Regions from separate parts of the Bradyrhizobium sp. CIAT3101 genome, predicted to be linked through region 1. Evidence: predicted binding sites of a transcription regulator. Region 1 holds the regulator's gene; the other holds the start of a gene.
The links. The regulator HrcA, encoded in region 1, represses chaperone genes, less so after heat shock. The targets are predictions, from matches to a motif close to GTTAGCACTCNCNNNNNGNGAGTGCTAAC.

Region 1 (5,841 bases):
TGTGCCGTCGACGCGCGCCTCGACCTCTTCGAGATGACCGTCGGGCCAGGCGACGCAGAGCGCCGAGACGAAATGCGATTTACGTTTGTCGGGCGTCGTGGCGCCGCGCTCCTGCAACAGGCGCTCGATCTGCGCCATGGCCGCGGCGAAATCCTTGGACGGTCCGGCCCAGCGCGCGCTGTAGATGCCGGGCGCGCCGTCGAGCGCATCGACCACGATGCCGGAATCATCGGCGAAGGATGGAAATCCGGTCGCCTGCGCCGCCGCGATCGCCTTGATCGCGGCATTGCTGCGGAAGTCGTTGCCGGTCTCGTCGGGCTCGGGCAGGCCGAGCTCGCCGGCCGACACCACCTCGATGCCGTGAGGCGCGAGCAGCTCCTTCATCTCGGCGAGCTTGCCGGGATTGTGGGTCGCGATGACGAGCTTTCCGGTGATTCGGCGGTGCATGGGCCTATTGACTACGCGACAGCCAGTTTCTGCAAGTCCACCAGACGCGCGATGCCCTTTTGCGCCAGGGCGATCAGCGCGAGGAACTCGTCCTGCGTGAACGGCTCGCGTTCCGCGGTGCCCTGCACCTCGATGATGCGGCCGTCGCCGGTCATGACGAAATTGGCGTCGGTTTCGGCTTCGGAATCCTCGGCATAGTCGAGATCCAGCACCGGCTTGCCCTGATAGATGCCGCACGAGATCGCGGCGACGTTGTCGCGCATCACGTTGGCCTTGATCATGTTGCGCGTCTTCATCCAGTTGATGCAGTCGGCGAGCGCGACCCAGGCACCGGTGATCGAGGCGGTGCGGGTGCCGCCATCGGCCTGGAGCACGTCGCAATCGACCGTGATCTGGCGCTCACCGAGCGCTTCGAGATCGACGATGGTGCGCAACGAACGCCCGATCAGGCGCTGGATCTCGACGGTGCGGCCGCTCTGCTTGCCGGCGGCCGCTTCGCGGCGGGTGCGTTCGGAGGTCGCGCGCGGCAGCATGCCGTATTCGGCGGTGACCCAGCCGCGGCCCTGGCCCTTCAGCCAGGGCGGCAGGCGGTCTTCCAGGGTGGCGGTGACCAGCACATGGGTGTCGCCGAATTTCACGAGGCAGGAGCCTTCCGCGTATTTGACCACGCCACGCTCAAGCGTCACGGGGCGCAATTCGTCGGGCGCACGGCGGCTTGGCCGCATGGGGAATCCTCCAAAACTCTCGGAAAAGGGCTATTCGCGGTGCTTGTAGGTGGGGTGAGGGTGGGCGGCAAGGGGAAAGGACAAGGCTTTTTCACCCCGGGTTTTCCACCCCGCAAACGCCACGCTTGTCAGAACCCTCGGGGATGGACAAATTATGAGCATCTGAGAGGAGTTACCGTCTGTGGCCCATCACGATCCGATCCATCTGATCGCGCCGCGCGCAGGCCTCGCCCAGCTCAACGAGCGTTCACGCGACATCTTTCGTCAAATTGTCGAAAGCTACCTCGCGACCGGCGAGCCGGTGGGCTCGCGCAACATCTCGCGGCTGATCGCGATGCCGCTGTCGCCGGCCTCGGTCCGCAACGTCATGGCCGATCTGGAACATCTCGGCCTCATCTACGCCCCGCACACGTCTGCCGGCCGGCTACCGACGGAACTCGGCCTGCGCTTCTTCGTCGACGCCTTGATGCAGGTCGGCGATCTCAACGAGGCGGAGCGGCAGTCGATCCAGAGCCAGCTGACCTCCGTCGGTCAGGCCCAATCAGTCGAGGCGGCGCTCGATCAGGCGCTGACGCGGCTGTCGGGTCTCACCCGCACCGCGGCCGTCGTTTTGACGCCGAAATCAAATACAAGGCTGAAGCACATCGAGTTCGTCCGGCTGGAACCCGAAAAGGCACTGGTGATCCTGGTCGGCGAGGATGGCCAGGTTGAAAACCGCGTGCTGGCGCTGCCGCCGGGAGTTCCCTCCTCCGCCATCATCGAAGCCGGCAATTTCCTCAATGCGCGGATTCGCGGCCGGACGCTCGCCGAGGCGCGGCTCGAGCTGGAAACCGCGCTAGGCGAGGCTCGCGCCGAGCTCGATCAATTGACGCAAAAGGTGATCTCGGCCGGGATCGCGAGCTGGTCTGGCGGCGAGAATGAGGACCGCCAGCTCATCGTCCGCGGCCACGCCAATCTGCTGGAGGACCTGCACGCGCTGGAGGATCTCGAGCGCGTTCGCCTGCTGTTCGACGATCTCGAGACCAAGCGCGGCGTCATCGACCTGCTGGGGCGTGCCGAAACCGCCGAGGGCGTCCGGATCTTCATCGGCAGCGAAAACAAGCTGTTTTCGCTGTCGGGGTCCTCCACCATCATCTCGCCCTATCGGGATGCCGCCGGCCGCATCGTCGGCGTTTTGGGCGTGATCGGGCCGACGCGGCTGAATTATGCCCGTGTGATCCCGACCGTGGACTACGCCGCCCGCATCGTCAGCCGCCTGCTGGGGGGCTGACCGGCATTTGAGACGATCACGGGCGCTTGATTTTCAGCGCCCGAAGCACGATATCCGGGCCAGCAAAATCCCGTAAGACCAGTTCGAAAAGAGAGCCGATGACCGATCGAGACCGGCAACCCGAAGACACGACTGCCGCGACCGGCGAGCCCGTGGTGTCGAAACCCTACATCATGCCCGACGACCCCGAGCCGGGTTCGGTGGAATTGCTGCAGAAGGAAGCCGCCGAGGCGCGCGACCGCATGCTGCGGACGCTGGCCGAGATGGAAAATCTGCGCAAGCGCACCGCCAAGGAGGTCGCTGACTCCAAGCTCTATGGCGTCACCGGCTTTGCCCGCGACGTGCTCGACATCGCCGACAACCTTCAGCGCGCGCTCGATGCCGTTCCGGCCGAAGCGCGTGCCGCGGCCGATCCCGGCCTGACCGCGCTGATCGAGGGCGTCGAGCTCACCGAGCGTTCGCTGCTCAACGCGCTGGAAAAGCATGGCGTGAAGAAGTTCGATCCGCAGGGCCAGAAGTTCGATCCGAACTTCCAGCAGGCGATGTACGAGGTGCCGGATGCGTCGGTGCCCGCCGGCACCGTCGTGCAGGTCATGCAGGCCGGCTACACCATCGGCGAGCGCGTGCTGCGCCCGGCGCTGGTCGGCGTCGCCAAGGGTGGCGCCAAGCCTGCGCCGGCCGCGAACAGCAACGAAGCGAACTGAGCGCGCTCTGATCCCTCATGGTGAGGAGGCGCGTCAGCGCCGTCTCGAACCATGCAGGCCCAGCTCTCACGCCTCGGCCTTCATCCTTCGAGACGCGCGCCAAGCGGCGCGCTCCTCAGGATGAGGGTTTGAGAGTTGCCGCGCCTTACGCGCTCACTGCGATGTCCGCAGACTGAATCCGCTTCACGCCGGCCTTGGCCATGTCGGCCCAGGCCTTCGCGAGCGAGCCCTGCGTATCGATGCCGCGGCAGGCGTCTTCCACGACATAGACCTCGAAGCCTGCCTTGCGTGCATCGAGCGCGGTCCAGGCGACGCAGAAATCCGTCGCGAGACCCGCAACGAAGACGCGCTTGATCTTGCGCGACTTCAGATAGGCCGCAAGGCCCGTCGTTGTCTTGCCGTCGGCTTCGAGGAACGCCGAATAGCTGTCGACGTCCTTGTGGAAACCCTTGCGGATGATGAGTTCGGCCTGCGGGATCGAAAGGTCCTTCGACAGCGCCGCGCCGTCGGTGCCCTGCACGCAATGGTCGGGCCACAGCACCTGCTTGCCGTAGGGCAGGTCGATGGTCTCGAACGGCTTCTTGCCGGAATGCACCGATGCGAACGAGACGTGGCCGGGCGTGTGCCAGTCCTGCGTCATCACCACGTTCGAAAACGCTTTCGCCATCTTGTTGATGACGGGCACGACCTGCTCGCCTTCCTTCACCGCGAGGCTGCCGCCGGGCAGGAAGCAGTTCTGCACGTCGATCACGAGCAGCGCGGAGGTGTCATCCGGCTTGATCGAGGCTGCCGCGAAAAGTGCGCTTGGTGCGAGACTCGCGAGCGCCGTGGTCCCCAGCGCCGCCAGGATTTGTCGTCGGTCCAGCATCGTCCACCTCCCCTCAAAGGTTGATCCAATGGAGGGAAGCCTAATTCCGTTCGTGTACGAACAAAAGCCCGAAAATGCAGCCGGCTTTGGCTAGCGGTTGAGCTGCCAGCCCCAACATCGCCTTCGCCGGGACGACACCGAGGGTGCTGGACGAACCGTGCTAGCCCTTCGGCTGGATGCCGTCGCGCACGGCGCGGAAGCGGGTGAAGGCGTCCGACCATTGGTCGCGCGGCGCACTGGCGATGATGCGCAGCGAGGTGCCGCCGCCGAAGCGGATCCACTGCACCACCGTCACCGGGGTCTTGTCCTTGCCGCTGACGCCGTCGATCCGGGTCTCAAAGCCCGGCTGGCCGTTGATGCGGATCGGCTCGGACATGGTGACGCGGGACTCGCGTACGCCGGGAATCTGGAGCGCGGCTTCCTGGGCGAAGCGGGCGCGGTCGTCAGCCTGCTGCGGAGTGGCGCCGATCAGGCCGAGGATGATGAAGGGCTTCGATTCATAGCCCGAGCTCTCGTTGCCGTCGGCCAGGATCAGGCTCGAGCCCGGCACCAGCGTGCGGACGTCCTTGAAGCCGGCGAGATCGGTGATCTTGAACGGCATCAGCCCGATCTGCTCGTCAGCCGACACTTCCTTGCGGGTGGTGGCGGTCGCAAACATCTGGCGGACCGCGTCATCGGTGTAGATCTTCGACGCGTTTTCGGGGACCTGCACCGCGACATAGCCGGAGAAGCCGGTGCCCGGCACGATCATCGAATAGCGCTTCACCGGCGTCGTGCCGGCCTTGCCGCTCTCGGTGGTGAAATAGGCAAGGCCCGCCGGCGTCTCGATCTTGTCCGGCTTGACGCCATTGTTGCCGGCCGGATTGGCGGTGAAGGCGCTCACGACCTCGCCGTAAGCCGCCGGCGGCAGTTCGGTGACCAGCACCTTGACGCTGCCATCCTCGTTCTCGAAGCCCGGAAAGGTTTTGGCCGTGTTCAACCCGACCAGCGGCACCATGCCGAGGCGCAAGCCGGGCGGGTAGACGGCATCGGCGGCAAGCGCCGGAAGTGCCGTGGCAACGAGGAGGGCGAGCGCGGCGAGGGGGCGGGTCAGCTTCATGGGCACTCTGATTGGTTCACATTGAGGCCGTTCAATGGTCGGCGATTGGGCCGCTTTGTCGCGCGAGGCGGCCCCATGGCGAGGCTGTCCGGCAGGTCGGCCTTGTAGCGGGTTTGGCGCGCCGGTAACAGGGCCGGGGCCGACCACGGCGGCAGGGCCGGCAGATCGCCGAACCTGTTAATATTTCCTCACCCGCAAGGGCGGTTGAGCCCGGATATGATCTTCCAAAACCCAATGTTTTCACGGCCGAAACTTGCGTTCGGTCCTTGCGGGCCCCTCCCCCCCTCCTATATGAGCGTCAACCATCGCAATATCGCGAATGTTTGATCTTAGGGGGTTTCGGTTCGGGTGCCTTCTGGGCCCAGCCAACCTGCCGCAAAAACAAGGATATCAGGACCATGGGAAAGGTCATTGGGATCGACCTCGGCACCACGAATTCGTGCGTCGCCGTAATGGATGGCAAGAACGCCAAAGTTATCGAGAATTCCGAAGGCATGCGCACGACGCCTTCGATCGTCGCCGTGACGGACGACGGTGAGCGCCTCGTCGGCCAGCCCGCCAAGCGCCAGGCCGTGACCAATCCAGAGCGTACGTTCTTCGCAGTGAAGCGCCTCATCGGCCGCCGCTACGACGACCCGATGGTCGAGAAGGACAAGAAGCTCGTTCCGTACAAGATCGTGAAGGCTTCCAACGGCGACGCATGGGTTGAGGCCGACGGCCAGACCTAC
Region 2 (5,841 bases), 1.3 Mb from region 1:
GATGTGGCATGAGGGATGATGCCGATTTGAAGTAACTCCGCTCGCGCTCCTCGTCATTGATGTTCATCGCAGGACTATGCTCGCAGACTCCCTCGTCCCAGGAGCCGGTGGGCGCGGCGGCGCTGGCGATTGATAGTCGTCAATGTGTGCAGAGGCATGTGGTTGTAGTCTGTCTGCCGCAACCGGTCATTTCTGCGGCGAAACACTCGTGAGTTATTATGCAGCTTCATGGACTCACACCAAGCAATGACGGTGGGCTTCGGTCGATCGGCGCGTTAGAGCCAACCTTCGATTCACGCGCCCGGGCTATCATCCAATCAGCTATTGCGATCGCGGTAGTGCTCTTGGCGCTCTGGGTTGCGCGTGGGTTCCTGGTGGCGCTGACCTGGGCAGCGTTAATCGCCATCGCGATCTGGCCGGCTTACATTCATTTCGCACGGCTGATCTCCAGCCGTCGTTCTTCCTTGTTAGCCCCGTTGCTGTTTACGATTCTGACCGGACTTGTCCTGCTTGTGCCCCTGATTTTGGTTGCGCATCAGATTGCACAGGGAAGCGGCGCTTTTCTAAGTGCGCTCGACCGCTTGCGTGAGAGTGGAATTGCAGTCCCGGTCTGGCTTGCGCAGCTGCCGATCGCCGGCCAGCAACTCGAGCTCTGGTGGCGCACCAACCTCAGCAATCCCGACATTCTGAGGGAATGGCTTCGCGGTGTGAATATCGAAAATCTCACGTCGTGGACCGGTGCCCTCGGGGGCGCGCTGTTGCATCGTCTATTTCTCTTTGCAATTACGCTGATCGCACTATTTGTAGCGCTCCGTGATGGCGTCTGGCTGGCGGATCGTGCCATGACCACCGCCGGCGATCTGATCGGAGATCCCGGCGCGCGCTTGATAAGCAGGATCGCCGATGCAATCCGCGCCACCGTGAACGGGACGATCGCAGCTGCGATCCTGAAAGGCGCCGCCATCGGTATCGCGTATGTCGCGACGGGAGTGCCGCATCCGCTGCTGTTCGCTGCTGTGACGACGGCGTTGGCGATGGTGCCCCTTGGCGCCTGGATCGCGCTCACGACGGCTGCACTGATATTGGCCTCTCACAGCAGTACGTTGCTGGCGCCCGTAAGCCTAATCGTTTTTGGCGCAGCAATCTTGCTGATCGGCGACAATCTCATTCACCCGGCCCTTATTGGAGGCACTGCGCAGCTACCATTCCTGCTGGTACTGATCGGAATCCTCGGCGGAGTGGATTCGTTTGGATTGATAGGTCTCTTTCTCGGCCCGGTGATTATGGCGGCTCTGCTCACCGTGTGGCGTGAATGGATTGCGTCGAGGCTTGACGAATAGAATGTCGAAACACTCATCAAATATCGAACCCGCCTTCCTGTTTGATCTCGATGGCACGCTGGTTGATAGCGTCTATCAGCATGTTCTTGCATGGAAGGAGGCGCTCGATGCAGAGGGCATCGAACTCTCGGTTTGGCGCATCCATCGCAAGATAGGAATGAGCGGAGGCTTATTCATCAATCAGCTTCTTCGCGAAACCGGCATCGAAATTGGCACTGAACGCGTTGAGCGGCTTCGCCGCGCCCATGCTGCCGCCTACCGACAGCAGTCAAATCGGGTTCGGCCATTGCCTGGAGTTCGCGAATTGTTGAAGTGGTTGTCGCAGGCCGGCATTCCATGGGCGATTGCGACCAGCGGCCGCCTGGAAACCGCAGCCGTCAATCTGACTTCGCTTGGGGTCGATCGGGATGCGGTTCCAGTCGTTACGCGTGATCAAGTCAAACATGCCAAGCCCGATCCGGATTTGTTTTTGACGGCTGCCGAACGGCTGAGCGTTCCCATCGAAACCGCAGTCGTTGTTGGCGATAGTGTCTGGGACATGTTGGCGGCGATCCGATGTCGCGCGTTGGGTATAGGTCTTTTAAGCGGCGGCTATGGGCCTGACGAGTTGCGACAATCCGGAGCGTTCCGCGTCTATGAAGACCCAGCAGATCTCCTGAGTCGCATCGACGAGGTTGCGGGTCGACGCTAAAGACGGGCTTCCAGCAGCTTCTCAAGGCGACCGAGCTGTATCTCGCAACAGGAGATCCCGTCGACGCGGTTGAGGAAATTCCGGCTGGAAATTTGCCCGCACAGTTCCCATCACCTGCTCGCGTACGGCTCAGGCCCTTGCTAAAGGACAAGCGGCTCGTCGGGTTCTCGAAGGATGAGATTTGAGCTTGCAGCATGACCGCTCAGGATGAGGGAGCGGGCTAAGCGCCTAAGCGGCGCTCTTCTTGGCGGCGGGAGCGTCGGTGAGGACGCCCATGATGTCGCTCTCCTTCATGATCAGCAGATCCTGGCCGTCGAGCACGACCTCATTGCCAGACCACTTGCCGAACAGCACGCGGTCGCCCACCTTGAGATCGACCGGGATTAGCTTGCCGGCTTCGTCGCGGCCGCCCGGGCCTACGGCGGTGATCTCGCCCTCGGAGGGCTTTTCCTTGGCAGTGTCGGGAATGATGATGCCGCCCTTGGTCTTCTCTTCGGCTTCGATGCGCTTGACCACGACGCGGTCATGGAGCGGACGGAATTTCATGCAGTTCTCCTTAGCTGTGGTGATTATTTCTGGCATTCGGAATGCGCGGGTGCGAGCGGCCCGTCACCTAAGGTTGTGGCACTAAAGTAGAATGTCTTCGGCGTGCAAGAAAGATTTGGTTTCCACGGTGATGAGCTCCCATTCGATTTGTCCGATCGGCCGGCGCCGCATCTCTCGTACTACTCAGGCGTTCCGGGTCCAGGCGTTGCCACCTTTTGTGGCCTGACCCCTGATCCGTAATCGATCAAGTAGAGCATTCGCAACGGCTTCCGAGGATGCCGGATTCTGTCCCGTGATCAGATCGCCATCGGAAACGGCATAGGGCTGCCACTTGTCTTTCCGGGAATAACTGCCGCCATTGTTCCTCAACATATCTTCGACCAAGAACGGTACGGCGTCCGTCAGTTCAATTGCAACCTCCTCGAGGTTGGAAAACCCGGTGACCGATTTGCCGGCGACAAGTGGACGGCCATTTGAAGCCATGGTGTAACGCAAGGCGCCGAGGCCATGGCAGACGAGCGCTAGAGGACGACCCGTGCGGAACATGGTTTCGATCAACGCGATTGAGTGGGGGTCATTGGCGAGATCCCACAAGGGGCCGTGGCCTCCTGGATAGAAGGCGGCATCATGGTCGCGGGCCGAAATGCTAGACAGCATCCGGGCGTTCGCCAACTCAGCTTGCGCGTAACCGTCGCGCCGAAAGCGAATAGTCGCTTCGGTCTCCGCCTCGGGCCGCTCGCTTCTTGGATCGACCGGCGGCAGGCCCCCCTCGGGAGACGCAAGTGTAAGAGCCATGCCGGCATCCCTAAAGATGTAGTAGGGCGTAGCGAACTCATCGAACCAGAAGCCGGTCTTCTTGCCAGTGTCTCCAAGTCGGTCGTGCGAGGTTAGTACGATCAACATCTTCACCTCAGGGTTGCTCCTCTTCAGCGCCTCCGTGGCAGTGGAGCATCAGGCATCATTGCTTGACGTTCATTGATGGCCATCAGTTTTGCCGTCAAAGTTCACACCAACGCTTATCGACGCACCGAGCTGGGCCGCGATAGCGCGGAAACGTGCAGCCTCTCACCTCAACCTCTCCCCGTGAAGAACGGAGAGAGGGAGAACATCCGGTCTTAGTCGATCACCTGGACGATCTTCTGCTGCTGCGGGTCAACCAGCACCACTTCGTCGCCGATAGCGAGATAGCGGTAGTTGGCGAGCTCTGGATGGTTGCGCGCCAGTTCTTCCGGCACCGGCTGTAGCGACAGACAGTTCGACGCGGAGGTTCCGCCTCCGCCGGCTGAAGGCGAGGTCGAGCCGACCGTCGTCGAAGAGCTGCGCACCAATTCCCTGAACCGCCTACGCGTGTCATCGCCGATGACAACCCGGTCGCCGCTGTAAGCGGCCGCCCTGCTGTAACCCGGTCCGTCGTCGAGAATATCGACGACCTCGCGTCGCCGCGGATCGATAATGGCAACGCGATTGTCGATCACCGTGTACTCGTAGTCCCGGTATTGCGGCATGATCCGCACGATATCGGGCGGCAACCGGCGCGCCTGCACGCCCCGCGGCAACCGTGTGCCTACATTGAGCTGGACATTGAGGTTCTGGCTGGTGGCAGTCCTGTCGTGCCGCAGCTGATCGACGACTTGCCTGCGCTGATCGTCGTTGACCGCACCCGAGGAAGTCTGGCGGTTCGATTGATCCGGCGCCCCTCCGGTCTTCTGGGTCTGTGTGTTGTCGGCCGGCCGCGCGCTCTGCTGCGGCGAGGATTTGGAGGGCTGGGCGGCGTGATCGAGTTGCTCTTTGCGATCTCGATCGATCTGCTGCTGGGTCTGCTGCTGCTTCGTATCGGCCGACCTGGTGGCGTCCTGCGCGCGGTCCTGCTTGGGCTGACCCTCGCGGGCCCGCAGCTTTTCCTCAGCCTGTTGCCTCTGGTCGGCAGCCGGCTTGGCATCGCGGCCCTGCTGCAGGTCCTTCTGCTGCGCCGTGCTCGAGGGCGCGCGCTCGCCACGGCTGGGCTGATCCTGGCTCTGCCGTGTCGGCTCATTGGACTCGCGGCCCTGCGGCTTCTGCGCCTCCTTGCTGCGCTCGGCCGGCGACGGTGCCTCACCGCGCTGCATGTCCTGGGCGCCGCCCATCGGCTCGGACTGCGCGCGTTCCTTGATGCGATCCGCCGCGCCGCCGCGATCCATCTCCTTCGACTGGGCGGCTGGACGGTCCATTTCCCTAGACTGAGATGCCGGTGACTGGGCGCGCGGACTCTCCTCGCGCTTCTGCGAACCTTCCGGCGATTGCGCAATGGCGGGACCGGCGCAAATCACCAATGCCGTCGCCGTCGTGTAAAGCCAATTTATCCTCATGGGAGACTCTCCTGTTGGTCCCCCCACCCGTCGGGATTGGGTAATCTAGGTTGCTGCGTTTGGTTCCACCATGACGACGGTCAACCGGGGCGAGGCGATCTACCGCAGCCTGCTCAAAAGTGGGATCAGCGCCTCACACTCGCTTGAGTCCAGCGGCGCAAAAGCCGCCCGCATAGAGCTCAATAAGTGGCGGTCGGAACGCGCCTGAAGAAACAAAACCTCGAGCAAGCTGAAGTCGCGGTGTTCTGTCTTCCGCTGCCCTCCGCTAAAGACTTTCCGGCAGAGCCCTGACTGATTTGCAAAGGGTGAGCTTGTCGCGAAGGTCTGTGCGACCCGCGCCCGATCCCGACGGCGATGCATTATCGGCGACGACACTCTGTTTTCAGCGCGCCGATGGCGTGGAAGCCGGTTGGCGAGCGATTCAGCCTTTCCTTGAAGCCTGGAGAAGTGTGGCAGCAGAGGACTGAAACTCTATTCCGCGGGCAGCAGGGGCCGTTTTGGCGCGTTCGAATTGTTGAGGCGTGACGGCCGAGGCTGACGGAAGATCTGACCGCGGTGGGCTTTCGGAAGCAGCCGCGCGATTGTGGAAGGATCCAGCGGCGGTGGTGGACGCGCGTGCTTCACTGTTGGCTTGAGGCGCTTGCTTGCGGGGCAATGATAGCCACTGATCAAGGGATGCGACAATCTCGGCTTGTTTGGCTTTCCTTAGCAGATGATCACGTTGGCTTCCGAAAGGAAGCCGAGCCGCCTCGTGCCGAGCGTTCGCTGCCAACTTCAGCAACCGATCGCTTAGCGGCGCTTCCTGTTTGAAGCGCTGCCGTCTTTTTTTGGCTTTCGCTCGCTTCCCATCCATAGGTTAATCCTGGGCCTTCTACCGCTGAACTTTGGCCGGAGGCCGCGATCGCGGACGCTGATTGTC

Region 2: QA645_RS07335 (co-chaperone GroES) is a predicted target of HrcA. The motif match lies at 2,606-2,634, and genes of this name have one in related genera.

What each region holds. Positions count from the first base shown of each region.
Region 1 covers NZ_CP121634.1:277,396-283,236, reverse strand. Annotated here, with positions in the region: gene rdgB (RdgB/HAM1 family non-canonical purine NTP pyrophosphatase) at 1-447, opposite strand, end outside; gene rph (ribonuclease PH) at 459-1,172, opposite strand; gene hrcA (heat-inducible transcriptional repressor HrcA) at 1,354-2,442, shown strand; gene grpE (nucleotide exchange factor GrpE) at 2,541-3,146, shown strand; gene pncA (bifunctional nicotinamidase/pyrazinamidase) at 3,292-4,014, opposite strand; gene QA645_RS01145 (hypothetical protein) at 4,175-5,113, opposite strand; gene dnaK (molecular chaperone DnaK) at 5,512-5,841, shown strand, end outside.
Region 2 covers NZ_CP121634.1:1,590,369-1,596,209, forward strand. Annotated here, with positions in the region: gene QA645_RS07325 (AI-2E family transporter) at 219-1,340, shown strand; gene QA645_RS07330 (HAD family hydrolase) at 1,342-2,031, shown strand; gene QA645_RS07335 (co-chaperone GroES) at 2,260-2,577, opposite strand; gene QA645_RS07340 (type 1 glutamine amidotransferase domain-containing protein) at 2,761-3,486, opposite strand; gene QA645_RS07345 (DUF1236 domain-containing protein) at 3,693-4,754, opposite strand.